Regions from separate parts of the Streptomyces sp. NPDC050418 genome, predicted to be linked through region 1. Evidence: riboswitches for the same ligand, from Rfam matches in the RefSeq annotation. Region 1 holds a riboswitch; each other region holds the start of a gene.

Region 1 (7,286 bases):
ACGGCGTCGCACCGGTCGTCCGCGAGCGCCCGGGCGAGCGCGGCGCGGAAGTCGGCGGGGGTGGCCGAGGTGGTGAGGTCGAGCGGGCGCTGTGGGCGCAGGCCCTGGGCGAGGCAGGCGTCGTACGTGAGGAGGCCGAGCGATTCGGAGTTGCCGAGGATGCCGACGCGCGGCCCGGTGGGCAGCGGCTGGCCGGCGAGGAGCAGTCCGACGTCGACGAGTTCGGTGACGGTGTCGACGCGGATGACCCCGGCCTGGCGCAGGAGCGCGGACACGGTGGCATGCGGCAGACGGGTGCCCGGTACCGCATGCCCGGCGGGTGCGACGCCGCCGTGCCGGGCGCCCTGCACGACGACGAGTGGCTTGGCGAGGGCGGTGCGGCGGGCGAGGCGGGTGAACTTGCGCGGGTTGCCGATGGACTCCAGGTACATGAGGACGACGTCGGTGCGCGGATCGTCGTACCAGTACTGCAGGACGTCGTTGCCCGAGACGTCCGAGCGGTTGCCCGCGCTCACGAACGACGAGAGCCCGGCGCCGCGGCGGTGCAGCCCGGCGAGCAGCGCGATCCCGATCCCACCCGACTGGGTGAAGAGGCCGATCCGCCCGGCGGCGGGCAGTTCTGGCGCGAGCGAGGCGTTGAGCCGCAGGTCGGGGGCGGTGTTGAGGACGCCGAAGGCGTTCGGCCCGATCAGCCGCATGCCGTACGAGCGGGCCTGGCGCACCAACTCCCGCTGCCGCTCGCGGCCTTCGGGCCCGGACTCGGCATAGCCGGCGGAGAGGACCACGAGGCCCCGTACGCCCTTCTCGCCGCACTGGGCGACGGTGGCGGGGACCTGTCCGGCCGGTACGGCGATCACGGCGAGGTCGATGGGCTCGTCGACGGCGTCGAGGGAGGCGACCGCGGGGACGCCCTCGAGCGCGGAGGGCTCGGTGGCGGTGCCGGGTGCCTGGGCCGCGAACGCCGGGTTCACCGCGTACACACGGCCCGTGAATCCGCCGCGGACCAGGTCCTGCAGGACGGTCCGGCCCACTCCCCCGGGCCGCCGGCCCACTCCGATGACCGCGACGGACGCGGGGGCGAGGAGGCGCTGCACCGAGCGGGCCTCGGCGCGCTGCTCGCGGGCGCGCTGCACGGCGAGGGAGGCCTCCGTGGGTTCGAGGTCGAACTCCAGACGGACGACGCCGTCCTCGAAACTGCGCTTCTGGGTGTACCCGGCGTCCGTGAAGACCTTGATCATCTTGTTGTTGTTGGGCAGCACCTCGGCGGCGAAGCGCCGGATGCCGCGCTCGCGTGCCACGGCCGCGATGTGTTCGAGCAGGGCGGACGCGACGCCGCGGCCCTGGTGGGCGTCCTGGACGAGGAAGGCGACCTCGGCCTCGTCGGCGTCGCCGGAGGCGGGCCGTCCGTGCTCGTCGATCCGGTCGTAGCGCACCGTCGCGATGAACTCGCCCGCGACCGTGACCGCGAGCCCCACCCGGTCCACGTAGTCGTGGTGGGTGAAGCGGCGCACGTCCTTGTCGGACAGGCGCGGGTAGGGCGCGAAGAAGCGGTAGTACTTCGATTCGTCCGAGACCTGCTCGTAGAAGCTGACCAGGCGCCCGGCGTCCTCGGTGGTGATGGGCCTGATCCGCGCGGTGCCCCCGTCCCGCAGGACCACATCGGCTTCCCAGTGCGCCGGGTACGCGTGCGGCGACTGCGGCTCGGACGGTTGCTGCATCGGCTCCGACGGCGGCTGCATGGGGCCAGAGTACGGGTCGCGCGCCCGGCGGGAGCGTTGCAGTCTAGGAAGACCTCGGGCCACAAAGCCCGGTGGCCCGGGGCGGTGGGCCCTTGGTCGGACGGGCTGCGGACCTTCGGCCTGCAGGACCATCCGCCGCAGCATGAGAGACTGGTCTAGACAAGGCTTGAGTGAAATCTGAAGGGCAGCATCACATGGCTGAGCGCCGCGTCAACGTCGGTTGGGCCGAGGGCCTCCACGCCCGTCCCGCCTCCATCTTCGTCCGCGCGGCCACGGCCGCCGGGGTCCCCATGACGATCGCCAAGGCCGACGGCAACCCCGTCAACGCGGCCTCGATGCTCGCGGTGCTCGGCCTGGGTGCCCAGGGCGGCGAGGAGATCGTGCTGGCTTCCGAGGCCGAGGGTGCGGACGCCGCGCTCGACCGCCTGGCGAAGCTCGTCTCCGAGGGGCTCGAGGAGCTTCCCGAGACGGTCTGATCCTCCGGGATTTCCCGCACGGAGCCGCTGCCACCGATTCGGTGGGGGCGGCTCCGTCGTTTTCCGGAATACCGCGCCGCAATTCCGTACGTGAATGATGTGCGGGCACACGAAATAGACCCCGCCGAATTCCACTCTTTGTATACGGCCCGTTTGTTAAGCCCGCCCGCCCGCCATGTTTACGCGATGTTGCGAACCGCTCACACGGGCCGTCGGCGGCTGCCCTTTCAACCGGTGGGCGCGGCCCGCGCGTTCGGTGTGCTGGGCCGTGAGGAGACGGGCCCGCTCCGCGTCGCCGCGGGCCACGGCGTCGACGATCGCGCCGTGTTCGGCCCAGGATTCGGCGGGCCGCTCCGGCGACTCCACCGCGTACATCCACGTGATTTTGTGGCGCAGCTGCGTGAGCAGCGTGATGAGACCGGGGCTGGCCGACGCCTGCGCGAGGGTCTCGTGGAACCAGCCGCCGAGGCTGCGCAGATCCTCGTGCTGCCCGCGCCTGGCCCGCTCCTGCCCCAGTCTGACCAGGCCGCGGAGGACCTTGAGGTGTGCGTCGGTGCGGCGCTGCGCGGCGCGTGCGGCGCCGAGCGGTTCGAGCAGCAGCCGTACTTCGAGGAGGTCGGCGGCCTCCTGCGCGGTGGGCTCGGCGACATGCGCGCCCGCGTGCCGGCGCGTGACGACGAAGCCCTCGGCCTCCAGGGTGCGCAGCGCCTCGCGGACCGGGACGCGCGAGACTCCGTAACGCCGGGCGAGCACTTCCTCGGTGAGGCGGCTGCCGCGCCTCAATACCCCGGAGACGATGTCGTCCCGGATGGCCGTGCATACCGATTGCGCGGGAATGCGCATGACCTGACCACCGCCCTGATGCTCGTCGTGCTGCGACTCTATTGCAGCGGGCGCCAATTTCCCGATGGGCGGCGGGAATTCATGGGGTTGCCTTTACGGCCGATTTCCGGCATGGGCAGGAACGCACGGGGCCCGTCAACGGCGAAGGCCCCGGCGGGGGTTGCCGGGGCCTTCGTGAATTGCGCGGGGTGTCAGACGCTGACGCCGTGCGAGCGCAGGTACGCGATCGGGTCGATGTCCGAGCCGTAGTCGGGCGAGGTGCGGGCCTCGAAGTGCAGGTGCGGTCCGGTGACGTTGCCGGTCGCGCCCGAGAGGCCTATCTGCTGACCCGGGGTGACGGTCTGGCCGACCGTGACGGCGATGGAGGAGAGGTGCCCGTACTGCGTGTACGTGCCGTCCTTCATCTTGATCACGATGTTGTTGCCGTACGCGCCGCCCCAGCCGGCCTCGACGACGGTGCCCATGCCGACCGAGCGGACGGACGTGCCGGAGGCGGCGTGGAAGTCGATGCCGGTGTGGCTGCCGGAGGACCAGACGGCTCCGCCGGCCTTGTACGAGGTGGAGACGTAGCTGCCGGCGACGGGGGCGATGAAGGCGTTGAGGCGCTTGCGCTCGGCCTCGCGGGCGGCGCGCTCCTTGGCCTCGCGCTCCGCCTTGGCCTTCGCCTCGGCCTTGCGCTTGGCCTCGGCCTCGGCCTTCAGCTCGGCGGCGGCCTTCTCGGCCTCCTCCTGCTGCGCGGCGGCCTGGGCGTCGATCCGCTCGGTGAGGGTGTCACCGATGGAGACAGCCTTGGTGAGTCCGGTGTCCTCGACGGTGGCCTTGGAGTCGGCGGCGTACGCGGTGGAGCCGAGCGAGCCGATCACGCCGGTGGTGGTGAGGGCGGCGACGCCCGCGATGCTCGCGGTCCTGCGGGTGAGCGCGGAGGGACGGCGGTGCTTCCCGGTGGCACGGGAGAAAGCCATGGAGCGGCGGTGTCCTTTCCTTCCTTCTCGCCTACCGGGTTAGCTGACGGGTTCGGAGCAGGAAGGTCTCCTACGGGGGTCCGCCTCGCGACGGGCTCCCGATTCACCCCAGGGACTTCGTGTGGGTCCCCGGCTCCCCAGGCTCGCGCCTGACGGGGACTCGGCGATGGCTGCCCGTTGCCACGGATGCGGCGTACAGCGGACGAACAGCGGAGCCGACGCTAAACGGGACATCTTTCAATCAACAAACGGAACCGGCCTTTTGTAGCGCATGCCACAGGGCAGACCCCCAACCTCCATACCAATTCGGACATATAGCGACAACTACGCAGAACAGGGGCCCCGGGAGTCCCCGGAGCCCCTGTCGTCCGCAGTGGGGACAGGCACGCGCGCGCGGCCGTCCCGACTAGCCGGTCACCACCGTCACTTCACCGATCCCGAGCGCCTTCACGGGCTCGGCGATCTCGGACGCGTCGCCGACGAGGACGGTGACGAGCCGGTCCACCGGGAACGCGTTGACGACCGCGGCCGTCGCCTCGACCGTGCCCGTCTCGTCGAGCATCCGGTACAGCTGCGCCTGGAAGTCGTCCGGCAGATGCTGCTCGACCTGGTCGGCGAGCGTGCCGGCGACGGCCGCCGCCGTCTCGTAGCGCAGCGGCGCCACGCCCACGAGGTTCTGCACGGCCGTCTCGCGCTCGGCATCGGTCAGACCATCGGCCGCGAGCGTGCGCAGCACGGTCCACAGGTCGTCGAGCGCCGGGCCCGTATTCGGCGTGTCCACCGAGCCGTTGATGGCGAGCAGCGCGGCGCCGGTGCCGTCGGGCGCGGAGCGCAGCACCTGCCCGAAGGCTCGGACGCCGTACGTGTAGCCCTTCTCCTCGCGCAGGACGCGGTCCAGACGGGAGGTGAGGGTGCCGCCCAGGCAGTACGTGCCGAGCACCTGCGCCGGCCACACACGGTCGTGGCGGTCCGCGCCGACGCGGCCGATGAGCAGCTGCGTCTGGACGGCGCCGGGGCGGTCGACGATGACCACACGGCCCGTGTCGTCGGCGGTGACCGGCGGGACGGGACGGGCCTCGCCCGGCGCGGCCGTCCACTGGCCGAGAGTCTCGGCCAGGAGCGCGTCGAGGTCGGTGCCCGCGAGGTCGCCGACGACCACGGCGGTGGCGGTCGAGGGCCGCACCCACGCGTCGTAGAAGGCGCGCACCGCGTCGGCGTCGATGCGGGCGACCGTCTCCTCGCTGCCCTGGCGCGGCCGGGACATGCGCGCGGTCGCCGGGAACAGCTCCTTGTAGAGCTGCTTGGCGGCGCGGCGGGCCGGGTTGGCCAGCTCGTGCGGGATCTCGTCGAGGCGGTTGCGGACGAGGCGGCTGACCTCGTCGGCCGCGAACGCGGGGACGCGCAGGGCGTCGGCGATCAGACCGAGCGCCTTCGGCAGCCGCGACACGGGGACTTCGAGGGAGACGCGGACGCCGGGGTGGTCGGCGTGCGCGTCCAACGTGGCGCCACAGCGCTCCAGTTCGGCCGCGAACTCCTCGGCGCTCAGCTTGTCGGTGCCCTCGGAGAAGGCGCGCGCCATGATCGTGGCGACCCCGTCGAGGCCCTCCGGCTCGGCGTCGAGCGGCGCGGCGAGGAAGATCTCGACGGCGACGACCTGCTGGCCGGGGCGGTGGCAGCGCAGCACGGTCAGACCGTTGGGCAGCGCGCCGCGGTCAGGGGCGGGGAAGGCCCAGGGCTTGGCGTCGCCCGCCTGGGGCTGCGGGTGGAATTCCATGGTGGAGAGCTCGGTCACTGCCCCGCCTCCTCTTCCTCTGCGTCGTCGGCTTCGGCGTGGACCGGCTCGTATACGAGAACGGCCCGGTTGTCGGGGCGCAGACGGGCCTTGGCGACCGCCTGGACCTCGTCGGCCGTGACCGCGAGGACGCGGTCGACGGCGGTGAGGGCGAGCTGCGGGTCGCCGAACAGGACCGCGTACCGGCACAGTTCGTCGGCGCGGCCCGCGACCGTGCCGAGCCGGTCGAGCCACTCGCGCTCCAACTGGGCCTGGGCGCGCTCCATTTCCTCGTCCGTGGGGCCCTCGGCGGCGAACCGCGCGAGCTCCTCGTCGACCGCGGACTCGATGACCGGGACCTCGACGTCGCCGGAGGTCTTCACGTCCAGCCAGCCCAGCGACGGCGCGCCGGCCAGGCGCAGCAGCCCGAAGCCGGCGGCCACGGCCGTCTGGTCACGCCGTACGAGGCGGTTGTAGAGCCGCGAGGACTCGCCGCCGCCGAGGACGGTCAGGGCCAGGTCGGCGGCGTCGGCCTCGCGCGTGCCGTCGTGCGGCAGGCGGTACGCGGCCATCAGCGCGCGGGCCGGCACCTCCTCCTCGATCACCTCGCGCTTCTGCGCGCCGATGACGTCGGGCAGCACGCCGTCGCGCGGCGGCTGCTTGCCGTCGTGGGAGGGGATCGAGCCGAAGTACTTCTCGATCCACGCGAGGGTCTGCTCGGGGTCGATGTCGCCGACGACCGAGAGGACCGCATTGTTCGGCGCGTAGTACGTACGGAAGAACTTCCGCGCGTCCTCCAGCGTGGCCGCGTCGAGGTCGGCCATCGAACCGATGGGCGTGTGGTGGTACGGGTGGCCCTCGGGATACGAGAGGGCGGTGAGCTTCTCGAACGCCGTGCCGTACGGCACGTTGTCGTAGCGCTGGCGCCGCTCGTTCTTCACCACGTCCCGCTGGTTCTCCATCGACTCGTCGTCGAGGGCGACGAGCAGCGAGCCCATACGGTCGGCCTCCAGCCAGAGGGCGAGCTCCAGCTGGTGGGCGGGCATGGTCTCGAAGTAGTTAGTGCGCTCGAAGCTTGTCGTGCCGTTGAGCGAACCGCCGGCGCCCTGCACCAGCTCGAAGTGCCCGTTGCCCTTGACCTGGCCCGAGCCCTGGAACATCAGGTGCTCGAAGAGGTGGGCGAGGCCGGTGCGGCCCTCGACCTCGTGCCGCGAGCCGACGTCGTACCAGAGGCAGACGGCCGCGACCGGGGTCAGGTGGTCCTCGGAGAGCACGACGCGCAGGCCGTTGGCCAGCCGGTGCTCGGTCGCTGTCAGGCCGCCGGAGCCGGCCTCGGCGGTGGCCGTGTGACCCATGGGCATGTGGTCCCTTCGATTCGGAGAGAGAGTTCTGTCACTGTATGCAAGCGCGCGGACATCTGGCGAAGTTCTCCGTCCCTGTACGCCCTCGGCGAGCAGGCCTGACGGGTCGACGTCCGCGTTGTCAGTGGGGCGGT
Region 2 (7,286 bases), on a different contig from region 1:
ATCGGCGGTATGAGTCCTGCCGACCCGGCGGCCCGGCCGCCCGAAGCGCTGCTCGGTGTCGCCCCCCAGTTGCGGGCGCTGCGCCACCGCGCCGCGCTCACGCTCGAAGCGGCCGCCGCGTCCGCGGGGCTCTCGCCCGCGCATCTGTCCCGCCTGGAGACCGGGCACCGTCAGCCGTCGCTGCCGATGCTGCTCACGCTCGCCCGCATCTACGGTACGACGGTCTCCGAGCTGCTCGGCGAGACCCCCGCCGAGCGCCAGTCCGTCATCCGGGCCGGCGCCTCCGAACCGAGTGCGGCCGGCGGCTGGACCTACCGGCAGGCAGGTGCGCCCGGGCGCGGCATGCAGGCACTGCGCGTGGACGTCCCGTACGGCGCGCAGGGCGACATCGTGCGGGTGCACCCCGGTGAGGAATGGCTGTACGTCCTCTCCGGACGGCTCGCCCTGCGCCTCGCCGACACCTCGTACACCTTGGAGCCCGGCGACAGCGCCCAATTCGACTCGGCGACCCCGCACCGCATCGCGGCCGCCGACCGCGGCGGGGCCGAACTCCTCTTCGTGCACACGCTGTTGCAGAGCTCCGTCGACGCGCTCTGCCTCGGCGGCGCCACCACCCACCCTCGGACGACCGGAGGCACGCGATGAGCGACGAGACACAGGAGAGCGGGCAGGTACGCCGGAAGATCGAGGACCGGTTCCCGCGCGGACTGGTGATCCGGCTCTTCGTGTACCTGGTCGTCGGGCATTTCTTCGCGTTCTTCCTGTACCTGCTGTTCGAGCTCGGGGCGCGGAACCAGTGAGGTCCCTCGTCATGGCGCGGAACCGGTGAGGTCCCACGCCGTGGCGGCGCCCCGAGCGCGCGCGGTTCAGTCCAGGAGCTTGGCGCGGAGCTTCTCGCGGACCTCGGGCGTGGCGCCCAGGCCCTCCTCCAGGTAGCGGTCGATGGTGCCCCAGTTCTGCACCATCTCGTCGAAGGCGGCCTCCAGGTACTCGGCGCGCGCGTCGAACAGCGGGCTGAGCAGCTCCATCACCTCGGGCGACCAGGCCTCGGGGGCGTCGCTGGAGCGGCGCACCTTGTAGCGGCGGTGCTTGGCGTTGGACTCCAGGTAGTCCGTGATGATCGCCTCGCGCTCGACCCCGATCGCCAGCAGCGTCACGGCTATCGACAGGCCCGCGCGGTCCTTGCCCGCGGCGCAGTGCATCAGGGCCGGCACGCTGTCCTCGGCCAGTTCGGCGATGACCCGCGCGTGGTCGGCGGTGCGCTCACGGACGATCGTGCGGTACGTGGAGGACATCCGGGCCGCGGCCTTGCCGTCGCCCAGGATCTTGCGCAGCTCGTCGACATGGCCGTCGCGGACCATCTGCCAGAACTCGGCGCCGTCGGCGGGGTCGGTCAGCGGCAGGTTCAGATTGCGCACGCCGGGGAGCTCGACATCGGCGCCTTCGAGCTTCTGGTCGGCGGCGTTGCGGAAGTCGAAGATCGTGTGCAGCCCGAGCGAGGCCAGGAACTCGGCGTCGGACTCGGTGGCGTGGGCCAGATGACCGCTGCGGAACAGCACTCCGTGGCGCACCCGGCGGCCGTCCGCGGCCGGCAGACCGCCCACGTCGCGGAAGTTGCGCACCCCGGCGAGTTCGGGCTCTGTCGACGGGATGTGCTGCGTCACGGGGGCTCCTCCCACGGTGGTCGCCGGCGCTCACCGCCGGCGGCTGCGCACTACGTGCACGCGCCATCGACGATACGACATGGCTTCCTGAGGCAATCAGTTGCGGCGTCATTGCGGCGGAGGTCACGCAGCCCCGATGATGTGCGCACCTGCGCGTACCTGTCGGAATGTGTTGATGATTGGTGGGGGCTTGATGATCGACATCGGCGGCAACGGACGAGTGTGGCTGCTCTCCGGGCCCACCAGCAGCTACGCCCTCCTGCTGACCGAGCGCGATGAACTCGTCCATCTCCACTGGGGACCGCGCATCACCCTCGCCGACGCGGAGGCCCTCGCGGCACGGCCCGGGCCCCGCGGCAGCGGATTCGAGTCGCCGCTGGACGGGCGCGAGGAGTATCCGGTGGAGGGCGGGCCACGGTTCGTCCGGCCGTCGCTGTCGGTGCGGACGCCCGAAGTGCGGGGCACGGAATGGCAGTTCGCCGCCGCCTCGTACGACGACGGAGTGCTCGGACTCGCCTTCCGTGACGAGCTGCACCGGCTGCGCGTCACGCTGTCCTACGGCATGCGCGGCGATGTCGTGGAGCGGTCCGCCGAACTCGTCCACGAGGGAGACGGCCCCGCCGTCGAGGTGCTGCGCGCCGACTCTGCGGCCTGGACGCTTCCCGCGCGCGACGCCTGGCGGCTCACCCAGGTGCACGGCCGCTGGGCTGCCGAGTCCCGCCTCGAGCAGGTGCCGCTCGCGTACGGGGAGCATCTGATCGGCAGCCGGCGCGGGCACACCGGGCATCAGTCCCTGCCGTGGGTCGCCCTGGACGCGGAAGGGGCCGGCGAGGAGCACGGTGAGGTCTACGGCTGTGCGCTCGCCTGGTCGGGCTCGTGGCGGATCGCCGTGCAGAAGCTGCCCACCGGCCTGGTGCAGATCACGGGGGGTACGGGCCATGACGACTCCGGGCAGGTCCTGCTCGCACCAGGGGACACCTGGCGCACGCCGGTGTTCGCCGGACTGTGGAGCGACGGCGGCTTCGGCGGCGCGAGCCGCGCCTGGCACGCGTACCAGCGGGAACACGTCATCCCGGACGCGGAGCAGGTGCGCCCGGTCCTCTTCAACTCGTGGGAGGCGACGAACTTCGACATCTCGGCGCCACAGCAGCTCGGACTCGCCCGCCACGCGGCCGCGATGGGCATCGAACTCTTCGTCGTGGACGACGCGTGGTTCGGCGCGCGGGTGAACGACCGTGCCGGGCTGGGGGACTGGACGCCCAATCCCGACCGATTCCCCGGCGGGCTCAAGCCGCTCGCCGACGAAGTGCACACGCTCGGAATGCAGTTCGGCATCTGGGTCGAACCGGAAATGGTGAATGCGGACAGCGATCTGTACCGGGCGCATCCGGACTGGGTTCAGTGCCATCCCGGTCGCACGCGGACCGAATTCCGTAATCAACTGGTGCTCAATCTGGCCCGCGAGGACGTCCAGGAGTATCTCTGGGAACAGCTGCACACCCTGCTTTCCTCGGCACCCGTCGACTACGTGAAGTGGGACTTCAACCGCTGTTTCACGGATGCAGGATGGCCGGGAGAGCCGTATCCGCAGAAACTCTGGAACGAGCATGTACATGCCTTCTACCGGCTGCTCGACCGGCTGCGCGCGGCCCATCCGTCCGTCGCCTTCGAATCCTGCTCGGGCGGTGGCGGCCGGATCGACCTGGGCGTCCTGAGCCGTACGGACCAGGTGTGGACCTCCGACAACACCGACCCCCTGGACCGGCTCGCCATCCAGCACGGCTTCACCCAGATCCATCCCGCGCGGGTCATGGCCGCCTGGGTCACCGACAGTCCGAACGTGCAGCTGAACGACCGCGTGAGCTCGCTGCGCTTCCGCTTCGTGAGCGCCATGGCGGGCGTGCTCGGCGTGGGCGGCGACCTCGCCGAGTGGAGCACGGAGGAACTGGCCGAGGCCCGAGCATGGGTCTCCCTCTACAAGGACATACGGGACACCGTGCAGCTCGGGGACCTGTACCGGCTGCTGCCACCGGACGGCGGGCTGAGCGCCGTGCAGTACGTACGCGGGGACGAGGTCGTGGTCCTGGCGTGGCTGCAGGCCCAGCGGAACGGGGAGCCCGTCCCGCCCGTTCGCCTGCGCGGGATCGCCGCGGACGCCTCGTACGAGCTCATCGGTGCGGGCGGAGCGGGCGGCGGCCGGGACGGCGAGGTGCATCGTGGGGCCGTACTTCTGCATCACGGACTGCCCACCGGTCTGAAGGGAGACTTCGATGCCGGTGTCTACCGGTTCCATCGCGTCCGCCCCTAATGCCCGTTTCTGAACCTAAGGTGTAACTGGCCCTGAAATGAGGGCTGATGGCGCGCGGGGCGTGAGCGGGATCATATTCGTGACCGTGTGTGGCGATCTTCCGTGCCGAATTCCGCGGCGTATGCGGACCCTAAAGATCCTTCATTCACGGAGTGTCACGGCAATTCCCGGAATGGATCAGCTTCGGTGCGGTCCAAGGGAATTGGGGTGTTTGTTTCCCGGTGGGTGCTCGCCTACGGTCGCCGACATCCGGTGGACGCCCAATCCTGCCGCCGCCGGAATTCAGCCACGCACCCGTGTACGGCAGGAGCGGGGGACCCGATGGCACGACGCCGTCTCCGGTCCCGCCGGAGCGGCTTGGGGTGAAGTCGCCTTCATGCGGCCGGGCATCTCCAGCCCGAACCCGACAGCTCACCTCGCAGGCGACGGAGAAGGAATGCGCCATGCCCGCGAAGGGTAAGCACCGTCGTCCCAAGTCCGCCCGTCTGACCCGTACGTTCGCCGTCGCCGGCACCGGCGGTGCCGCGCTCGCCCTGCCGCTGTTCGGCGCGACGGGCGCGCAGGCCGCCACCCCGCAGGCCGCCCCGGCCGCCGTCGCCGAGGCCCTGCCCGCGAGCGCGCCGGCCGCGCAGGCCGCGTCCGCCGACAAGACGTACACCGTCGCCGTCGGTGACTCGCTGGCCTCCATAGCCGCCGACCAGGACATCGACGGCGGCTGGAAGCCGCTCTACGCCGCGAACAAGAAGGCCGTCGGCGACGACCCGCGCGTGATCCGCCCGGGCGTGACGCTCAAGGTCGGTGCCATCGTGCAGTCGTACGCCGACGCCGCCGGCTCGGCGAAGTCCTCCTCCGGCGACTCCGCCGCCCCTGCCTCCAAGGCGAAGGCCGAGCCGGCCGCCGCCAAGGCCGAGGCCCCCGCGCAGCAGGCCGCCTCCGGCTTCACCGCCCCGGTCACCGCCGGTGTCTCCACGCAGTACCGGACCGCCGGCGCCATGTGGTCCAGCGGCTACCACACCGGCACCGACTTCGCGGCCCCCGCCGGCTCGCCGGTCAAGGCCATCGGTGCGGGCACCGTCGTCTCCGCGGGCTGGAGCGGCTCGTACGGCAACGAGGTCGTCATCCGGCACGAGGACGGCCGCTACTCGCAGTACGCCCACATGTCGCAGCTCTCCGTCTCCACCGGTCAGTCCGTCTCCGGCGGCACGCAGATCGGCCTCGTCGGCTCGACCGGAAACTCCACCGGACCGCACCTGCACTTCGAGGTCCGCACCGGCCCGGGCTACGGCTCGGACATGGACCCGGTCGCCTACCTGCGCTCGCACGGCGTCTCGCTCTGACGCCGCAGTCCCTCTTGGGGCGCGCTTGACTCACTGCCCGGTATCCGGGGCCGACGAGGCTCCGGATACCGGGCATTTGTGGCGTACGAGCCTATTCCGGGTTGGTGGAGATTTTGCGGTGGCCTAGATCACGGGCTGTCAAGAGTGGTTACGGTGGCGTAGGTCACTTCCCGGGGTGAAAAATATGCCGACGTGGCAGATGATTCGACGACACCCGCAGACCCCGACTCGACGACACCCGCAGGCCCCGCCGCCGTGACACCGGCGGCGTTCGCCTCCTATGTGGCCCTCGGCGACAGCTTCACCGAAGGCGTCGGCGACCCCGGCCCCGACGGCACCTTCGTCGGCTGGGCGGACCGGCTCGCGGTGCTGCTCGCCGACCGCCATCCCGAGCACAGCTTCCGCTACGCCAATCTGGCCGTACGCGGCAAGCTCCTCGACCAGATCGTCGAGGACCAGGTGCCGCGCGCGTTGGAGCTCGCGCCCGAACTCGTCACCTTCTGCGCCGGCGGCAACGACATCATCCGCCCCGGCACCGACCCGGACGATGTCGCCGAGCGCTTCGAGCGGGCCGTCGCGGAGCTGACCGCGGCGGTCGGCACCGTCGTCGTGACCACCGGCTTCGACACCCGCGACGTCCCGGTGCTCAAGCATCTGCGCGGCAAGATCGCCACGTACACCGCGCATGTCCGTGCCATCGCCGACCGCTACGACTGCCCGGTGCTCGACCTGTGGTCGCTGCGCTCCGTGCAGGACCGGCGCGCCTGGGACGGCGACCGTCTGCACCTGTCGCCCGAAGGCCACACCCGCGTCGCGCTGCGCGCCGCCCAGGTACTCGGTCTGGAGATCCCCGCCGACCCCGACCAGGCCTGGCCCGAGCTGCCGCCGCGCAGCACGCTCGAGGTGCGCCGGGACGACATCCAGTGGGCGCGTGAGTACCTGGTGCCGTGGATCGGGCGCCGGCTGCGCGGGGAGTCCTCGGGGGACCACGTCGAGGCCAAGGGCAGTGTGGACCCGTACATCATCAAGATGCAGTTGGAATCCGCCACTTGATGTCGGGCTAGGGGAGCGGTGCTCACGAGCGGCCCGCCGGGCGCTGCGGCAGTACGGGCACGGTGTCCGGAACTCCCAGATACGTGAGGATGCGCAGCACGAAGGGGTCCGTGCAGAGCAGTGTCATCGTGGCGTCGGTGAGGTCGAGCCGGAGGCGGAGGCGTTCGATCAGTTCGATGCCGCTGCAGTCGACGAAGGTCAGCAGGCGCAGGTCGAGGACCAACTCGGTCGTGGGCAGGCGCAGCTCCTGGAGCAGTGGATCCTCGATGTCCAGGACCATCGCGATGTCCAGCTCTCCGTGCAGTTCCACGGTGAGCCGGTCGCCGTCGCGCCGCATGAGAGGCGCGGACTCGCGCGCGTACGGAAACACCATCCCCCCTGGTCATCGGCTGCCACGGATGGGCGACACCGGGGGCCGGGGTGTCCGGCGCCGAATCTATGGGCCGTGCATGCGGCCGGAGTCGTGCGCCGGAGCACTCTCACTCGATGGCGTGAATTTCGCACGTCACTGTTGACGCTCGCCGGGTCAGGCCCGGCGGCCCGGTGTGTGGTCCCGGCGCCCCATCCGCCTCGGCGCCCAGTCCGGCTAGGCGCCTCGTCCGCCTCAGCGGCCCGTCCGCGTTAACGCCTCGCGTGCCAGGCCGAGTTCCGCGGCCAGGGCCTGGTCGACCCAGGTCAGGATCGCCGTACGGGAGGGACCCTTGGCGTAGGCCGTGTTCTGTACGGCGAGGCCGTCGAGCAGTGCCGTCAGGCGCAGGGCCGTGGCCGCCGGGTCGGGGCAGGAGAACTCGCCCGCGGCCGTTCCCTCGGTGATCACCTCGGCGAGAGCGCACTTCCACCGCTGGTCGAGTTCGCGGGTCACCTTGCGCAGCGTCGGCTCGCGCTGCCCCGCCGCCCAGCCCTCGATCCAGAGCCGCCAGCCCT
Region 3 (7,286 bases), on a different contig from region 1:
CCGGCCTCGGCTTCGGCTTCGCCGCCCTCGCCGCCGACGGCCGGCGCGCCCGCCGCATCCTGCTCCCGCTGACCGGTCTGCTCCTGGCGATGGGCATGCACGCCGCGTGGAACGGCTCGGCCTCCTTCGGCGGATTCGGCTTCTTCGCCGTCTACGCGGGCTTCATGGTCCCGGCCTTCGGCCTGCTGACCTGGCTCACGATCCACAGCCGCCAGCGCGAACTGCGCACGGTCCGCGAGGAACTTCCGGCGTACGTCACCGCCGGCTGGCTCACCGCCCCCGAGCCGTACGCGCTCGGCACCCTCCGTGCCCGCCGCATGGCCCGCCAGTACGCGAAGCAGACCTACGGGAAACAGGCGGCGCCCCAGCCCGGGTACGCCCCGGGCGCCCACCCCGACGCCGCCCGCACCGTCCGCGAGTACATCTCGCTCGCCACCGCGCTCGCGTTCCTGCGCGCCCGGGGCCGCAGCGGGCGCGCGGGCGCCGACTTCGTCGTCCGCGAGCAGGAGCTGCTGCACGCGCTCTGGTCCCGCCGCGGCCCGGCCCGCCCGGCGCTCGACCACGCGGCCCGGGTCACGGCCCCGCCGTTCCCGCAGCCGTACACCCCATGGGCCAACCCCTACGGCCCGGTGCTGCCCCCGCTCCCGTACGGATACATGGCGCCGATGCCGATGCCGCAGCCGATGCCGCACGCGCACCCGCACCCGATCCCGTACATCCCGCACCAGCCGCACCCGAGCGCCGTCCCGCACCCGTACGCGCCGCCCGCCGGCTGACCCACGGGCGGCGCGCTGCCGGAATTCGGCTAGGCAGACGCCTGGGTCAGCAGTCCCAGCTCCTGATCCGTGAGCGTCAGTTCGGCCACCGCGAGCAGCGCCGGAAGCTGCTCCACCGTGCGCGCCGAGGCGATCGGCGCGACCACCGTCGGCTGCGCCGCGAGCCAGGCGAGCGCGACCGTGGCGGGCTCGGCGCCGTGCGCCTGGGCCACGGTGTCGAGCGCGGCGAGCACCTTCCGGCCGCGCTCGCTCTCCAGGAGCTGGGCGGCGCCGCCCGCACGCGGGCTGTCGACCTCGACGCCCGGACGGTACTTGCCGGTCAGGAAGCCTGAGGCCAGCGCGTAGTACGGCACGGCGGCCAGACCCCAGCGCGAGGCGAGCTCCTGCTTCGCACCTTCGTACGTTTCACGTGAAACCAGGTTGTAGTGGGGCTGCAGCGCCACATACCGGGCAAGCCCCTCGCGCTCGGCGAACTCCAGTGATTCCTGCAGCCGTTCGACCGTCAGGTTCGAGGTGGCCACCGCCCGCACCTTGCCCTCGCGCACGAGCTCGTCGAGTGCGGTGACGATCTCCTCGACCTCCACGGAGGGGTCGTCGAAGTGCGTGTAGTACAGGTCGATGTAGTCGGTCCCGAGCCGCCGCAGCGACTCCTCGGCGGCCCCCTTGATGGTGGCGGCGGACAGCCCTTGGTACTCGGGGTGCGCGCCGACCTTGGTGGCGAGCACGACGTCGGAGCGGTTGCCGCGCGCGGCCAGCCACTTGCCGATCAGCGTCTCGGACTCGCCGCCCTTGTTGCCGGGCACCCAGGACGAGTAGGAGTCGGCGGTGTCGATGAAGTTGCCGCCGCCGGCGGTGTACGCGTCGAGTACGGCGAAGGTCTGGGACTCGTCGGCCGTCCAGCCGAAGACATTGCCACCGAGGCAGAGCGGGTGGACTTCGAGGTCGGAGGAGCCGAGAGGGCGCAAGGAGGTCATACAACGATCAACACCCGTACAGGAGACGCCTATTCCGCGCACTCCGCGCTCAAAAGCCCGCAAAACGCCTAAACCGGCAGCCCTGACGTCGGGGGGTTGCCGTCAGGACTGCCGGGGTTCAGGGAAGCGCACGCGCGCAGGGCCCGCGCGAGCGAATCTCGCGCGGGACTGCACGTTCTGTACGGGAGTTCAGGGCCGGGGGCCCTGCGACCGGAAGGTCAGGGAGTGAGGCCCTTGCTCTGCAGCCAGGCCATCGGGTCGATCAGGCTGCCGCCCGAGGTCTCGACCTCGAGGTGCAGGTGCGCACCGGTCGAGTTGCCGGTGGAGCCCACGCGGCCGATCGTGTCGCCGGTCGTGACCTTCTGGCCGACGTTGACGAGGATCGACGACTGGTGGTTGTACGCGATCTCGGTACCGTCCGAGAGCTCGACCACGGTGCGGTAGCCGTAGGAGCCGGACCAGCCGGCCTCCTTGACGGTGCCGGTGTGGACGGACTTGATCGGGGCGCCGCTCGACGCGGCGAAGTCCAGACCCGTGTGCGAGCCGGAGGCCCACATCGAGCCGGCCTGACCGAAGGTCGAGGTGATCGTGTACGAGGCGACCGGGAGCGAGTAGCTCTTGGCCAGCTTGGCGAGGCGCTCGGCCTCGGCCTTGCGCTTGGCCTCTTCCTCCGCCTTGCGCTTGGCCTCCGCCTCGGCCTTCTCGGCGGCTTCCTGCTTCTCGGCGGCGGCCTTCGCGGCCTGCTCGGCGGCGGCCTGCTCGGCGGCGGCCTGGGCGGCGGCGTCGGCCTCGTCCTCGGAGTTCTGCGCCTGCTCCAGGATCCGGGCCCGCAGCGCCTCGCCGGCGTCGGCGGTGGACTGCTCGCCGGTGGAGCTCGCGGCGGCCACGGGCAGCGTGGCCCCGGTGGCCTGGGCGACGCCGGGCTGTTCCTGCGGCTCGGCGTCGGAGTCGTCGGATATCAGGTCGCCGACGACGGGAATCTTCTTGGCCTGCTCACCGAGGTCCGGCATGGAGATCGGAACCGGCGGCTTGTCCTTGGCGGTCGCGATGCCACCTGCGCCCACGGCGGCGATGACGCCGACACCGAGCACCGTGGAGCTGCGCGCGAGTCCGCCGCGCTGCTTGGCCACGCGGTGCTTGCCACGGGGCGGACGAATGGATTCCTCGGTCGGGTTCCACTCCTCCCAGGGCTCGTCGTCGAACCTGAACTCCTGGGTGCCATCCGCGAAATACGGGGCGTTGGAGGTACTGCCACGGCCTGCGGGGGTCGCCACGGGGGCGGACTCCTTTCCTTCCTTCTCGCCTACCGGGTTAGCTGACGGGTTCGGAACAGGAAGGTTTCCTACGGGCGTTGACACCTCGCGGCGCCTCTGGAGAAGGCGCCTGCTTGCCCGATTCACCCCAAAAAGGTGGTTCCCCGGCTCCCTTGCGGGATTAAGCGTGTGCGCACGGAGCCATCTCTTGTGACGGCTGGGACGACCGCGCTGCGTTATCGAACGTTAATAGACAGAGGCCCGGGATTCCAAGCCGTTCCGACAGATCGTTAGCAGCTTTGGCCTGGACTTAGCGGACACGGAGGGGTGGAAACGGACGAGTCGCCAAGGAAGTTGGGAGGTTCCGTGGGCGTCAAAATTCTGACGGTGCATCAATTGTTATGCGGAGGGCTCCCCCTCGGTCACCTTCGGTGACCTCGACGCGGGCGGCCGTGCCACGGCGAGCAGCGCCATGTCGTCCGTCGACCCCCCGCCGGTGTGCTCGCGCACCTCCTCGGCGAGCGCCGCGAGCAACGCGTCGGGCCCGGGAAAGATCCGCCCGCCGATCCGCGCCGCCGGATCGTAGAAGGCCCCCTCGGCGCTGCGCGCCTCGCTCAGACCGTCCGTATAGAAGAGCAGGATCGCCCCGGCCGGCAGCTCCGCCTGCTCCGCACGGTCGGGCCAGGACGCCAGATCGGACATCCCGAGCGGCAGCGCGGCCTGCCGGGGCTCGATCACCCTCAGTTTCCCGTCGGGGTGCAGCAGGAGCGGCGGCGGATGCCCCCGGTTGATCAGCCGTACGACGTCATGTCCGTGCGGGATCTCGGCGAGCAGCGCGGTCGTGAACCCTTCCTCGGCGTCGAGCCCGTCACGCCGCGTCCCCTCCCGCGCGAGCGCCCGCTCGAGGCGCTGCGCGACAGCCTCCAGCGTGGCCTCCTGCTCCGCGGCCTCACGGAACGCCCCGATGACGACGGCCACCGCCTCGACGGCCCCGAGCCCCTTCCCCCGTACGTCCCCGACGATCAGCCGCACGCCGTGCGAACTGTCCTGCACCGCGTACAGGTCCCCGCCGATGAACGCGTCGGCCTGCGCGGCCTCGTACCGCGCCGCCACGTCGAGGCCGCCGATCCGCGCCGCGGGTTCCGGCAGCACGGCCCGCTGCGCGGCCTCCGCGATGTAGCGCACGGACGCGAGACGCTTCCCGCTCCGCGTGACGACCCGGTTGATCAGCACGGCCAGCACGCCGACCGTCACGATGGTGGCGATCTCGGTGAGGAACTCGACCTCGAGCAGATTGCCGTTGTAGAGGTGCACCCCGGTGGTGGCCGCGACGGCACACAGGGCCGCCACGATGGTGCCCGCCAGCGAGAAGAACGGCGCGGCGATCAGCGGTGCCGCCGAGTACAGCGGGGCGCCGGTGAACTTCGGCGGCGTCACGAAATCGAGCAGCAGCCCGCCCACGATCAGCAGCGGCGGCAGCGTCCGTACGAAGGCACGCGTCCGCGTGTCCCCGCCCCGGCCCTCCTCGCTGCCACGCACCCCACCAGGTTTCCGGTCCGGACCGGCAGCGGCGAACGGTGTGGCCCAAATGGGAACGCGGGACAGGCCCCGGACCCGCCCGGCTCCGGACACGACAAAGGCCCGGCACGCTTTCACGTGCCGGGCCTTCGCCCTTTGTAGCGGGGACAGGATTTGAACCTGCGACCTCTGGGTTATGAGCCCAGCGAGCTACCGAGCTGCTCCACCCCGCGTCGGTGAAATCAACTATACGCCATCGGGGGGATGCCTCTGACCAGAGTATTTCGGGGGGGGCGGCCGCTAAGGCGCGTGCGGCTCAGCCGCTGTGGGCCCGCGCCGTGAGATAGGGGTCCCGGCGCAGGACCTCACGGCTGCCGAGCAGCGTGCCGGCCGCCAGTCCGACGACGGGCAGGGTGAGTACGGCGAGCACCCAGGCGGCACCGGGCACGGAGTCGGCGAGCGTGATCCGCAGTCCGAGCACGTCACTGAGCGGACGGGCCAGCGCCAGGGACAGACCGGTTCCGACGACGGCGCCCACCGCTCCCGCCACACCGCCGGACAGCGCGGCCTCGCCCAGCAGGATCCGGCGCAGCTCGGAGCGGCCGGACCCGAGAATCCGCAGGATGGCGAACTGCCCGAGCCGCACCCGCGCGCTGTCCGCCGCACGCACGGCACCGAGGCCGGCCGCGACCAGCGCCAGGACGAACACCCCGGCACGCATGGCGAGGTCCGCCGCTCCGAACAGGCCGGGCAGATGACGGACCCGGTCGGCGACCGGCGCCGCCGAGAACCCCTCGGCCTGAAGCGCGGTGGTGACCCGGGCCACCTCCTTCTGGTGACCGACCACGACGACGGCGGACTGGGCGCCCTCCTTGTCACGGAAGTCCTCGGGTTCCTGACCGGCGCGCGCCGCGGCCAGCAGCGCCGCGGTGTCCTCGGCTAGATAGGCGGTGCCGGGCCCGTCGGCCTGCCAGCTGGGGTCGTACAGGGCGGTGATCTCGAGCGCGATGACGTCCGTGGTGCCGGACCCTGCACCCGTCGCCTTCGTATATCCGAAGTCCATGGTTCGGCCGAGGAACGGCGTGAAGTCCGTGCCCTGCGCGGTGGCCGGGAGCGCGACCTCGCCCGGCCCGAGCTCGGCGGGCAGCCGGCCCTTGACGACCGGAAGGTCGTCGCCCGGCGTCAGCGTACGGCTGGTCAGGTCGTACGTGCCGTCGTCCGCGGCGTAGAGCGTGGACGGGTAGTCGGCGGCCACGCGGCGCACGCCGGGCAGATGCGCGGCCTCCCGCAGCGCGGAGGTGGTCAGCGGACGGACCGACGCCTCGCCCTCGAACGAGGACAGCTCGATCTGGGTGAGCCCGCCCGAGCCCAGGACATCCCGCTCGACGGCACCGGCGGCACCTGCCGCCACCCCCGCGGAGGTCGTCAGCAGGGCCGCGAGAACGGTGAGCGTCGGCAGGGCCCGGCGCAGGGACCGCCCGTCGCGCTTCCAGGTGACAAGACTCCAGCGACTCATCCCGGGCTCACCTCACCGGCGTTCTGCGCGGCCCGGTCCGACGCGCTCAGGTCCGACAGAACTCCCCCGTCGAGCACGTAACGCCGACCGCAGCTCCCGGCGACCGCCGCGTCGTGAGTGACGAGCAGTACGGCCGCGCCGCGGGCGGCGCAGGTGCGCAGGGCGTTCATCACCGAGTCCGCGGTCCGTGGATCGAGGCCGGAGGTCGGCTCGTCGGCCAGCACGAGCGCCGGCTGCTTCACCGCCGCGCGCGCCACGGCGATCCGCCGGCGCTGGCCACCGGAGAGCTGCGTGACCGGAGCATCGGCCACATCGTCCAGGGCGAGTTCACCGAGCAGCTCGCGGGCCGCGGCGCGGTGCCGGGCCAGCCGGGGGCCGAAGGCCGCGGCCACGTTCTCCCAGGCGTTGAGGAACGGCAGCAGACCGAGATCCTGCAGAACGATGCCGATCGACCGCCGCCGCAACAGGTCCCGGTCACCCTGCGCAAGCAACCCGGTGTCCTCGCCTGCGATGCGCAGGATCCCCGCATCGGGCCGGAGAATCAGCCCGAGCAATGCCAGCAACGTACTCTTGCCCGCCCCCGAAGGTCCTTCCACGGCCGCCATCTCTCCCGTACCGACCACAAGATCCGCCCGCACCAGGCCGCCACCGGAGCCGTATTTGAAGGCCAATTGCTCGGCAAGGACCGCGGGTGGGGAGGTGGGGTGCATGTGCCAGGTTCCTTTTGTGGTGGTGGGAGGAGGGCAGCAGGGCAAGGCGGTTCAGGCCAGGAGGTAGTACGCGGCTCTGGTGGCCTCAGCGGAGGCGGCACCGCCTGGCGAGGTGGCATAGAGGTCCCGGTGCTCGTCATCCCGGTACCCCTGCAGTAGGCGGGGGATGTCCTCCCACAGCGACTGCGGGACGTTCTGATCGGAGGCGAGCGCCGCCTGAACCATGTCCGAGGCGATCAGCAGTTCCCCGTTCCGCAACGCCTCGCGAGCCTGCGCGGCGAGATCGAACCCTTTGGTGAGCTCCTCTGCCTGACCGGCACAGCCCGCGTCGGCGAGCGCCACCACAGTGCGGAGGGAACCCGCCGCCACCATGCCGCCCTTCTCTTCGGGCAGTTCGACTGAGGTGCGCGGGCAGCCGAGGCCGAATTCGGCGCGTGTTGCCATGGCGCCGTGCCAGCTGCGCTGATTCTCTGTCGTCAGGCGGGTAGGCACCTTCAATTCAGCTGCTTCCTCAGCGCCCTTCTTGGCCTGCGGTCCGC
Region 4 (7,286 bases), on a different contig from region 1:
CCTGGTACTGCCACCTGTCCAGCACGAAGATCCGCAGCGGCACGGTCAAGGCCGGCGATGTGATCGCGTACTCGGGCAACTCCGGCAACTCCACCGGCCCGCATCTGCACTTCGAGGTGCGCCCGGCCGGCGGCTCGGCGATCGACCCGCTGCCGTGGCTGCGCGGGCACGGGCTCGACCCGACCTGAGAGCCTGTTTCGAGAACGCAGAAAAGGGGTGACCTCCACGAGGAGGCCACCCCTTTCCCGTATCCGCAGCTACCCGGTCCGGGCCGCTACAGCTTCTCCACCGGCGCGTACCGCAGCAGCAGGACCTTCGGCTTCGTGTCCCCGAAGTCGATCGTCGCGCGCGCCTTGTCGCCCGAGCCCTCGACGCCGACGACGGTGCCGAGGCCGAACTGGTCGTGCGTGACCCGGTCGCCGACCGCGAGCGAGACCACCGGCTTGTCGCCCGCGCGGCCCGTGGCGAAACCGGAGGGGCCGCCGCGGGAGGCGCGCGCCGCCATCGAGGAGGAGAGCGAGGCGGCCACCGAGGCGGCCGGACCGCTCTTCGCGGCCGGGGCGCCCATCTTGGGGCCCGTGCGCTTCCACTCCAGATGCTGGGCGGGGATCTCCTCCAAGAAGCGCGACGGCGGGTTGTACGAGGGCTGGCCCCAGGCGCTGCGGAGGGTGGAGCGGGTCAGATAGAGCCGTTCGCGGGCGCGGGTGATGCCCACGTACGCCAGGCGGCGCTCCTCCTCCAGCTCCTTCGTCTGGCCGAGCGCGCGCATGTGCGGGAAGACGCCGTCCTCCATGCCGGTCAGGAAGACGACAGGGAATTCGAGGCCCTTCGCGGTGTGCAGGGTCATCAGCGTGATGACGCCCGAGCCGTCCTCCTCCTCGTCCGGGATCTGGTCGGAGTCGGCGACGAGGGCGACGCGCTCCAGGAAGTCGGAGAGGGTGCCCGTCTCGCCTTCCTCGGTCTCCTGCTCGAACTCCAGGGCCACGGCGGCGAGTTCCTGGAGGTTCTCGATGCGGGTCTCGTCCTGCGGGTCCGTGGAGGCCTGCAGCTCGGCGAGATAGCCGGTCCGTTCGAGCACGGCCTCCAGGACGGTGGCCGGGCCCGCGCCGGATTCGACGATCGTACGGAGCTCCTCCATCAGCACGTTGAAACGCTTGACGGCGTTGGCGGAGCGGGCCGCCATCCCGTACGCCTCGTCGACCCGGGTGAGCGCCTGCGGGAAGGTGATCTTCTCCCGCAGTGACAGCGCGTCGATCATCGCCTCGGCGCGCTCGCCGATGCCGCGCTTGGGCACATTGAGGATGCGGCGCAGCGGGACGGTGTCCTCGGGGTTGGAGAGCACGCGCAGATAGGCCAGGACGTCCCTGACCTCCTTGCGCTCGTAGAAGCGGACGCCGCCGACGACCTTGTAGGGCAGGCCGACGCGGATGAAGATCTCCTCGAAGACACGGGACTGCGCGTTCGTCCGGTAGAAGACCGCCACATCACCGGCCTTCGCGTGGCCCGCGTCCGTGAGCCGGTCGATCTCCTCGGCGACGAACTGGGCCTCGTCGTGCTCGTTGTCCGCCACATAGCCGGTGATCTGGGCGCCGCTGCCCGCGTTGGTCCACAGGTTCTTCGGGCGGCGCGACTCGTTGCGCTCGATGACCGCGTTGGCGGCGGAGAGGATCGTCTGCGTGGAGCGGTAGTTCTGCTCCAGGAGGATCGTCGTCGCGTTCGGGTAGTCATCCTCGAAGTCGAGGATGTTGCGGATCGTGGCGCCGCGGAACGCGTAGATGGACTGGTCCGCGTCACCCACCACGCAGAGCTCGGCGGGCGGCAGGTCGTACTCGCTGGGCGGTACGTCCTCCTCGTGGGCGCCCGTGCCGACCAGCTCGCGCACCAGCGCGTACTGCGCGTGGTTGGTGTCCTGGTACTCGTCGACCATCACGTGCCGGAAGCGGCGGCGGTAGTGCTCGGCCACGTCCGGGAAGGCGCGCAGCAGGTTGACCGTGGTCATGATCAGGTCGTCGAAGTCGAGCGCGTTGGCCTCGCGCAGCCGCGACTGGTACATCGCATAGGCCTGGGCGAGGGTCTTCTCGAAACCGTCGGCGGCCTGGCCCGCGAAGTCCTCCTCGTCGATGAGCTCATTCTTGAGGTTGGAGATCTTCGCGCTGAAGGCCTTGGGCGGGAAGCGCTTCGGGTCCAGGTCCAGATCGCGGCAGACCAGGGCCATCAGGCGCTTCGAGTCGGCCGCGTCGTAGATCGAGAACGAGGACGTGAAGCCGAGCTTCTTCGACTCGCGGCGCAGGATCCGTACGCACGCGCTGTGGAAGGTCATCACCCACATCGCGTTGGCCCGCGGGCCGACGAGGTCCTCGACGCGCTCCTTCATCTCGCCCGCGGCCTTGTTGGTGAAGGTGATCGCGAGGATCTGGCCCGGGTGCACGTTCCGCTCGGCGAGCAGGTACGCGATGCGGTGGGTCAGGACGCGGGTCTTGCCCGAGCCCGCGCCGGCCACGATGAGCAGCGGGGTGTCGCTGTGGGTGACGGCCGCGCGCTGGTTCTCGTTCAGCCCTTCGAGCAGGGCCGCGCTGTCCAGGACCGGGCGCGGGGCGCCGTCGCGGTAGTACGCGTCCCGGTGTGCGGGCGCGTCGAACTTCCCGCCGAACAAGTCGGCCGGAATCTCCTCCGGGCCCTCGTCCTCGGGAGGAGGCGGCGGTCCGTGGTCGTGGGGCTCATGCCCGCCGTGGGGTTCGCGCCCGGGCCGGCCCTTGCCCTGGAGGCCCGCCAGGAAACTGTCGTCAAAGAGGCTGCTCATCGCCTACCGAGTCTAGGCGTCCGGTGTGACAGCCCGTTCCGGGTTCGGTCAGCCTGCCCCTTTCCTGGCGGTACGGGCGGGCCGCGCGCACCAAGGTCACGAAAATGTATCGGGCATATCGAACATCAACCTTCACACGGACCACACGAGTTGGCTAGCGTGCTCCGCGGGCTGCTCGTACCCCCACCGGCGACAGTCGCCGGGACCGGGCGGCCTGCGTCGAGTCCGGAGCGTCGCACGCCGCGGCAATCCGGAGCCGGGGACCCACCCAGACCTTGGGGTGAATCGGGACAGCCCCACACATGTCCCGTAGGGCAGACCTTCCTCGCCCGAACCCGACAGCTAACCCGGTAGGCGCCCATCGGAAGGAGCGCCGGTCTTGGCGTCGCACCGCAAGCCGCGGACCAGTCGAATACGTACCTCGCACGCCGTCGGGATCACCTCGGCCGCGCTGACCTCCGTGGCGCTGCTCGCGCAGACCGCGAACGCGGCGCCCGGCACCGAGCCCGACAAGCCCTCCCTCGAAGAGGTGCAGAAGAAAGTCGACGACCTCTACCGCGAGGCCGGTTCCGCCACCCAGCAGTACAACCTCGCCAAAGAGCGGTCGAAGCAGCAGCGCGACAAACTGAACGGGCTGCAGGACGAGGTCGCCGAGCGCACCGCGAAGGTCAACGAGGCCCGGCTCGAGCTCGGCCAGATCGCGACCGCCCAGTACCGCAACGGCGGCGCCTCCGACACCGCCGTCCTCCTGCTCTCGGACAGCCCCGAGGACTACTTCGAGCAGCGTCAGCTCATGGGGCGGCTCTCCGGCCAGCAGCTGAAGGCCGTCGAGGACTTCCAGGAGCTGCGCACGCAGGCCGACGACAAGCGGGACGAGGCCACCGACTCCCTCGCGCAGCTGTCCGACTCCGAGTCGGAGCTGAAGACCAGCAAGAAGGACGTCCAGAAGAAGCTGGGCGAGGCGCGCGAGCTGCTCTCGAAGCTGACGGCCGAGGAGAAGGCGCGGCTCGCGGAGCTGGAGCGCAAGCGGGAGGCCGAGGCCAAGCGCAAGGCCGAGGAGCTGGCCGCGAAGCAGGCCGCCGAGGCCGAGGCGAAGCGCAAGGCGGCCGAGGAGGCCGCCAAGGAAGAGGCAGCGAAGGAGGAGGAAGAGGCCGCCGAGAAACCGGCCGATCCACCTGCTTCCGAGGACGACTCCTACGCGGCCAAGGCCGAGAAGGTGATCTCCTTCGCCCGCTCCCAGATCGGCAAGCCGTACGTCTGGGGCGCGGCAGGCCCCGATTCGTACGACTGCTCAGGTCTCACACAGAAGGCATGGGCCGCGGCGGGCATCGAGCTGCCGCGCACCACCTGGGACCAGGTGAAGGTCGGCACGACGGTGTCCGTCGACAACGCCAAGCCCGGCGATCTCGTCTTCTTCTACGACGACATCAGCCACGTGGGCATCTACATCGGCAACGGCGAGATGATCCACGCGCCGAAGCCGGGCGCCAACGTGCGGACCGAGTCGATCTACTACATGCCGATCCACAGCGTCGTACGCCCGGCATAGTCGTACGCCCGGCACAGCGGCTGGGGCGTCAGTTCCAGAGGGTCGCGATGAAGATGTTCGCGGTGGTCAGTGCGCCGACCGCCGCGAACATCCCCTTGTCGACCTGCTCCTCGTCCCGCTTCACGTAGACGAGGCCGAGGATGACGATGAGGACGGCGAGTTTGATGCCGATCTTGATGTTGTTGACGGCGTTGTCATCGGCCTCGTTGAGGCCGACCAGGGCGACTCCGGTGACCAGCATCGTGAGCGCGCCGTGCAGCATCGCCTTGGTGAAGCGGGCGGTGCCCTCGCCCATCGCCTTCATCTGCGTGAGGAATCCACCCAGCAGCGACGCGATGCCGATGATGTGCAGCGCGACGAACACGTCCTTGAGTACGTCCATGGGCCGGAGCCTAGCCGGTCAGCCTGCCGCACCACCTGGCCACCCGCTGCCACTTGAGCGGTCATAGGCGGCCAACTCCCCCTCACGTATGACCACTTCCGCACTTTCCGTTACCAGGTGGTGACGGAGAGGTTTAGCGTCCTTGCCCAGTGACCGGCTCCCCACCGCCGTCCGGGCACCATCGGGACGGCAGTCGGCCACTACCGCCGAGAGGTCCGGCGGCGCCCCGCTCCCCCTGTGCGGGCCGCCGCCGGACGCGTAAGGAAGTGTCTGAGGTTGGCCGCGCACCGCAAGCCCAAACCCCGTTCGCTCACCGGATCGTTCACCGGCAACACCGCACGGACCGCACTGACCCTGGCGCTGGCAGGCGCCGCGTCCACCACTCTCTTCGAGGGGTCGGGACAGGCCGAGCCCCGACTGACGCCGGCCCAGGTGAAGGCGAAGGTCGACCGGCTCTACCACGACGCCGAGGTCGCCACCGAGAAGTACAACGGGGCGCGCGAGGAGGCCAGGAAGGCCCGGCGCGCCATGAACGACCTGCACGACGAGGCCGCCCGCAAGGCCGCCCGGCTCGACAAGGCGCGCGCCGCGCTCGGGCGCGCGGCCACCGAGCAGTACCGTTCCGGCGGGCTCGACCCGACCGTCCAGCTGGCGCTCGCCACCGACCCCGAGGCGTTCCTGGAGCGCACCTCGATCGCCGACCGCACGGCGGGCCGCCAGTCGCTCGCGATCGACGGCGTACGCAGGGATCTGCGCGAGGTCGACCAGCTGCAGGCGCAGGCGGCCGACCGGTTCGAGGAACTGGGCGAGCACCAGGCCGCGTTGAAGAAGCGGAAGGCCGAGATCAACGGCAAGCTGGACAGGGCCCGCGACCTGCTCGCCACGCTCTCCCCCGCCGATCAGGCCTCGTACGCCGCCGGCGAGTCCGGCGAACGCGCCTCCCGCTCGATGCCCCGCGGCTCCCTGAAGGCACCCAACGCGCGTGCCGCACAAGCCGTCTCCTTCGCGTACGGCGCGCTCGGCAGCCCCTACGTGTGGGGTGCCTCGGGCCCGTCCGCCTTCGACTGCTCGGGCCTGACCCAGGCCGCGTACCGCTCGGCGGGCGTCTCGCTGCCCCGCACTACGTACACCCAGATCAACGCGGGCCAACGCGTCTCGCGCGGCGAACTCGCCCCGGGCGACCTCGTCTTCTTCTACTCCGGCATCAGCCACGTGGGCCTCTACGTGGGCGGCGGCCAGATGATCCACGCCCCGAACCCTTCGGCACCGGTGCGGCTGGCCCCGGTGGACTCGATGCCGTTCGCGGGGGCGACGCGGGTGGCTTGAGCCCCCTCCGGGCCCCGCCTCAGAACGCTTCCGGCCCGAACCGCCCCCAGGCCACGAACGCGGCCAGCGCGAGATACACGAGGTCGACGACCACGAGCTTCAACTCCCCGCGCCGCAACCGCACGACGGCCGCCCCGGCCATGAGCACCACGATCCCGACGGCGGCCGTGGGCACCAGCACGGGCGCGATCCCGGTCACGGCAGGCAGCACGAGCCCGACCGCCGCGAGCACCTCGACGGCCCCGATCCCCTTCACACTCGCGGCACTGAAGTCATGCACCCACGCGGCATTGGCCCCGAGCGCGGCGATCCGCTCCTTGGCGAGGGCGAGCTTGAGGGTGCCGCCGAGGAGGTAGGCGGTGGCGAGGAGGGCGGTGATGAGCCAGAGGGTGAGGTGCATGGTCTTCTCTCCTTGGTCCGCGAAGGGGTTCGCCTTCGGGACGAGAGAGGGCCGCCGTCTGTGACACGGCGTCGTACGCCACCCGGATCTCCGTCGAGATGTGCATGCTCAGTAATCCCGGAACGCCCAGAAGACTCCCACTTCGTCATCGGACACGGCCACCAGACCGCAGTCCAGGTCGAATTCACCGATGCATTCGAAGGACCCCTGAGGCCGCATGGGGTTGAAGTCCGCCTCTTCGAAGAAGTCGTCGAAGTTCGTGTGGAACGTCGCGTCGGAACCGAAGCGTCCGAGGACGCAGCGGGCGTCGGTCAGCAAGTCGTACCTGCGCGCCTCTATGTCGGGCACGTTCCGGGCGTCGAACCACGTGTCGAGCAGGGAGATGAGCCGCCACGCGGCGGGCTCCGGCGCCACGGGGTACAGGTTCGGACACAGCGCGTCGGCCTTGTACGGCACGAAGGGGTACGTCGGCCAGGATCCCCCGGGCCGCGCGTGCGGCGGCCAGAGATCCACTCCCTGCCAGCCACGCGGGTCACCGGTCTCCCGGGCCATGACGGCGGCCAGGTCCCGCACCCAGTCCTCGTGCCGTCGCGGCCCCACCGCGACGATGTCGCACGCTCCGAGCACGGTGCGCACGGCGTTCTCCCAGGTGGCCTGGGATGGGTGGCGGTCGCTGCCCGGCACGCCTCACACGCCCTGCGAAGGCGGACCGTAATCGGCCGGCGGCTCGCCCAGCGTCTGCGCGACCAGCGCAAGCCAGCCGCTCGGGCTGTACGGCCGCGGTGGATCGACCTCCATCCCCAGCTCGGTGACGGCGAGCGCGTAATCG

What was found. A riboswitch is a leader RNA that binds a small molecule or an ion and turns the genes downstream of it on or off. The one in region 1 is predicted to bind cyclic di-AMP.
Region 2: another riboswitch for cyclic di-AMP. It lies ahead of ACIBI4_RS03020 (peptidoglycan DD-metalloendopeptidase family protein); the one in region 1 lies ahead of ACIBI4_RS25105 (M23 family metallopeptidase).
Region 3: another riboswitch for cyclic di-AMP. It lies ahead of ACIBI4_RS31545 (M23 family metallopeptidase); the one in region 1 lies ahead of ACIBI4_RS25105 (M23 family metallopeptidase).
Region 4: another riboswitch for cyclic di-AMP. It lies ahead of ACIBI4_RS08745 (NlpC/P60 family protein); the one in region 1 lies ahead of ACIBI4_RS25105 (M23 family metallopeptidase).

Annotation. Positions count from the first base shown of each region.
Region 1 covers NZ_JBITIG010000010.1:228,326-235,611, forward strand. The annotation lists gene ACIBI4_RS25090 (GNAT family N-acetyltransferase) at 1-1,739, opposite strand, end outside; gene ACIBI4_RS25095 (HPr family phosphocarrier protein) at 1,934-2,215, shown strand; gene ACIBI4_RS25100 (GntR family transcriptional regulator) at 2,372-3,058, opposite strand; gene ACIBI4_RS25105 (M23 family metallopeptidase) at 3,250-4,020, opposite strand; cyclic di-AMP (ydaO/yuaA leader) riboswitch at 4,035-4,196, opposite strand; gene ACIBI4_RS25110 (M16 family metallopeptidase) at 4,427-5,812, opposite strand; gene ACIBI4_RS25115 (M16 family metallopeptidase) at 5,809-7,152, opposite strand.
Region 2 covers NZ_JBITIG010000001.1:660,675-667,960, reverse strand. The annotation lists gene ACIBI4_RS03040 (helix-turn-helix domain-containing protein) at 10-645, shown strand; gene ACIBI4_RS03035 (DUF6126 family protein) at 642-800, shown strand; gene ACIBI4_RS03030 (tyrosine-protein phosphatase) at 867-1,664, opposite strand; gene ACIBI4_RS03025 (alpha-galactosidase) at 1,858-3,972, shown strand; cyclic di-AMP (ydaO/yuaA leader) riboswitch at 4,236-4,412, shown strand; gene ACIBI4_RS03020 (peptidoglycan DD-metalloendopeptidase family protein) at 4,416-5,309, shown strand; gene ACIBI4_RS03015 (SGNH/GDSL hydrolase family protein) at 5,565-6,362, shown strand; gene ACIBI4_RS03010 (STAS domain-containing protein) at 6,385-6,735, opposite strand; gene ACIBI4_RS03005 (TetR/AcrR family transcriptional regulator) at 6,967-7,286, opposite strand, start outside.
Region 3 covers NZ_JBITIG010000016.1:19,403-26,688, forward strand. The annotation lists gene ACIBI4_RS31535 (PrsW family glutamic-type intramembrane protease) at 1-776, shown strand, start outside; gene ACIBI4_RS31540 (aldo/keto reductase) at 806-1,750, opposite strand; gene ACIBI4_RS31545 (M23 family metallopeptidase) at 1,969-3,024, opposite strand; cyclic di-AMP (ydaO/yuaA leader) riboswitch at 3,036-3,201, opposite strand; gene ACIBI4_RS31550 (PP2C family protein-serine/threonine phosphatase) at 3,403-4,542, opposite strand; tRNA gene ACIBI4_RS31555 (tRNA-Met) at 4,681-4,754, opposite strand; gene ACIBI4_RS31560 (FtsX-like permease family protein) at 4,838-6,037, opposite strand; gene ACIBI4_RS31565 (ABC transporter ATP-binding protein) at 6,034-6,747, opposite strand; gene ACIBI4_RS31570 (hypothetical protein) at 6,799-7,286, opposite strand, start outside.
Region 4 covers NZ_JBITIG010000003.1:278,338-285,623, reverse strand. The annotation lists gene ACIBI4_RS08755 (peptidoglycan DD-metalloendopeptidase family protein) at 1-188, shown strand, start outside; gene pcrA (DNA helicase PcrA) at 275-2,800, opposite strand; cyclic di-AMP (ydaO/yuaA leader) riboswitch at 3,029-3,173, shown strand; gene ACIBI4_RS08745 (NlpC/P60 family protein) at 3,180-4,349, shown strand; gene ACIBI4_RS08740 (hypothetical protein) at 4,378-4,731, opposite strand; gene ACIBI4_RS08735 (NlpC/P60 family protein) at 5,008-6,057, shown strand; gene ACIBI4_RS08730 (DoxX family protein) at 6,077-6,457, opposite strand; gene ACIBI4_RS08725 (hypothetical protein) at 6,566-7,141, opposite strand; gene ACIBI4_RS08720 (contact-dependent growth inhibition system immunity protein) at 7,145-7,286, opposite strand, start outside.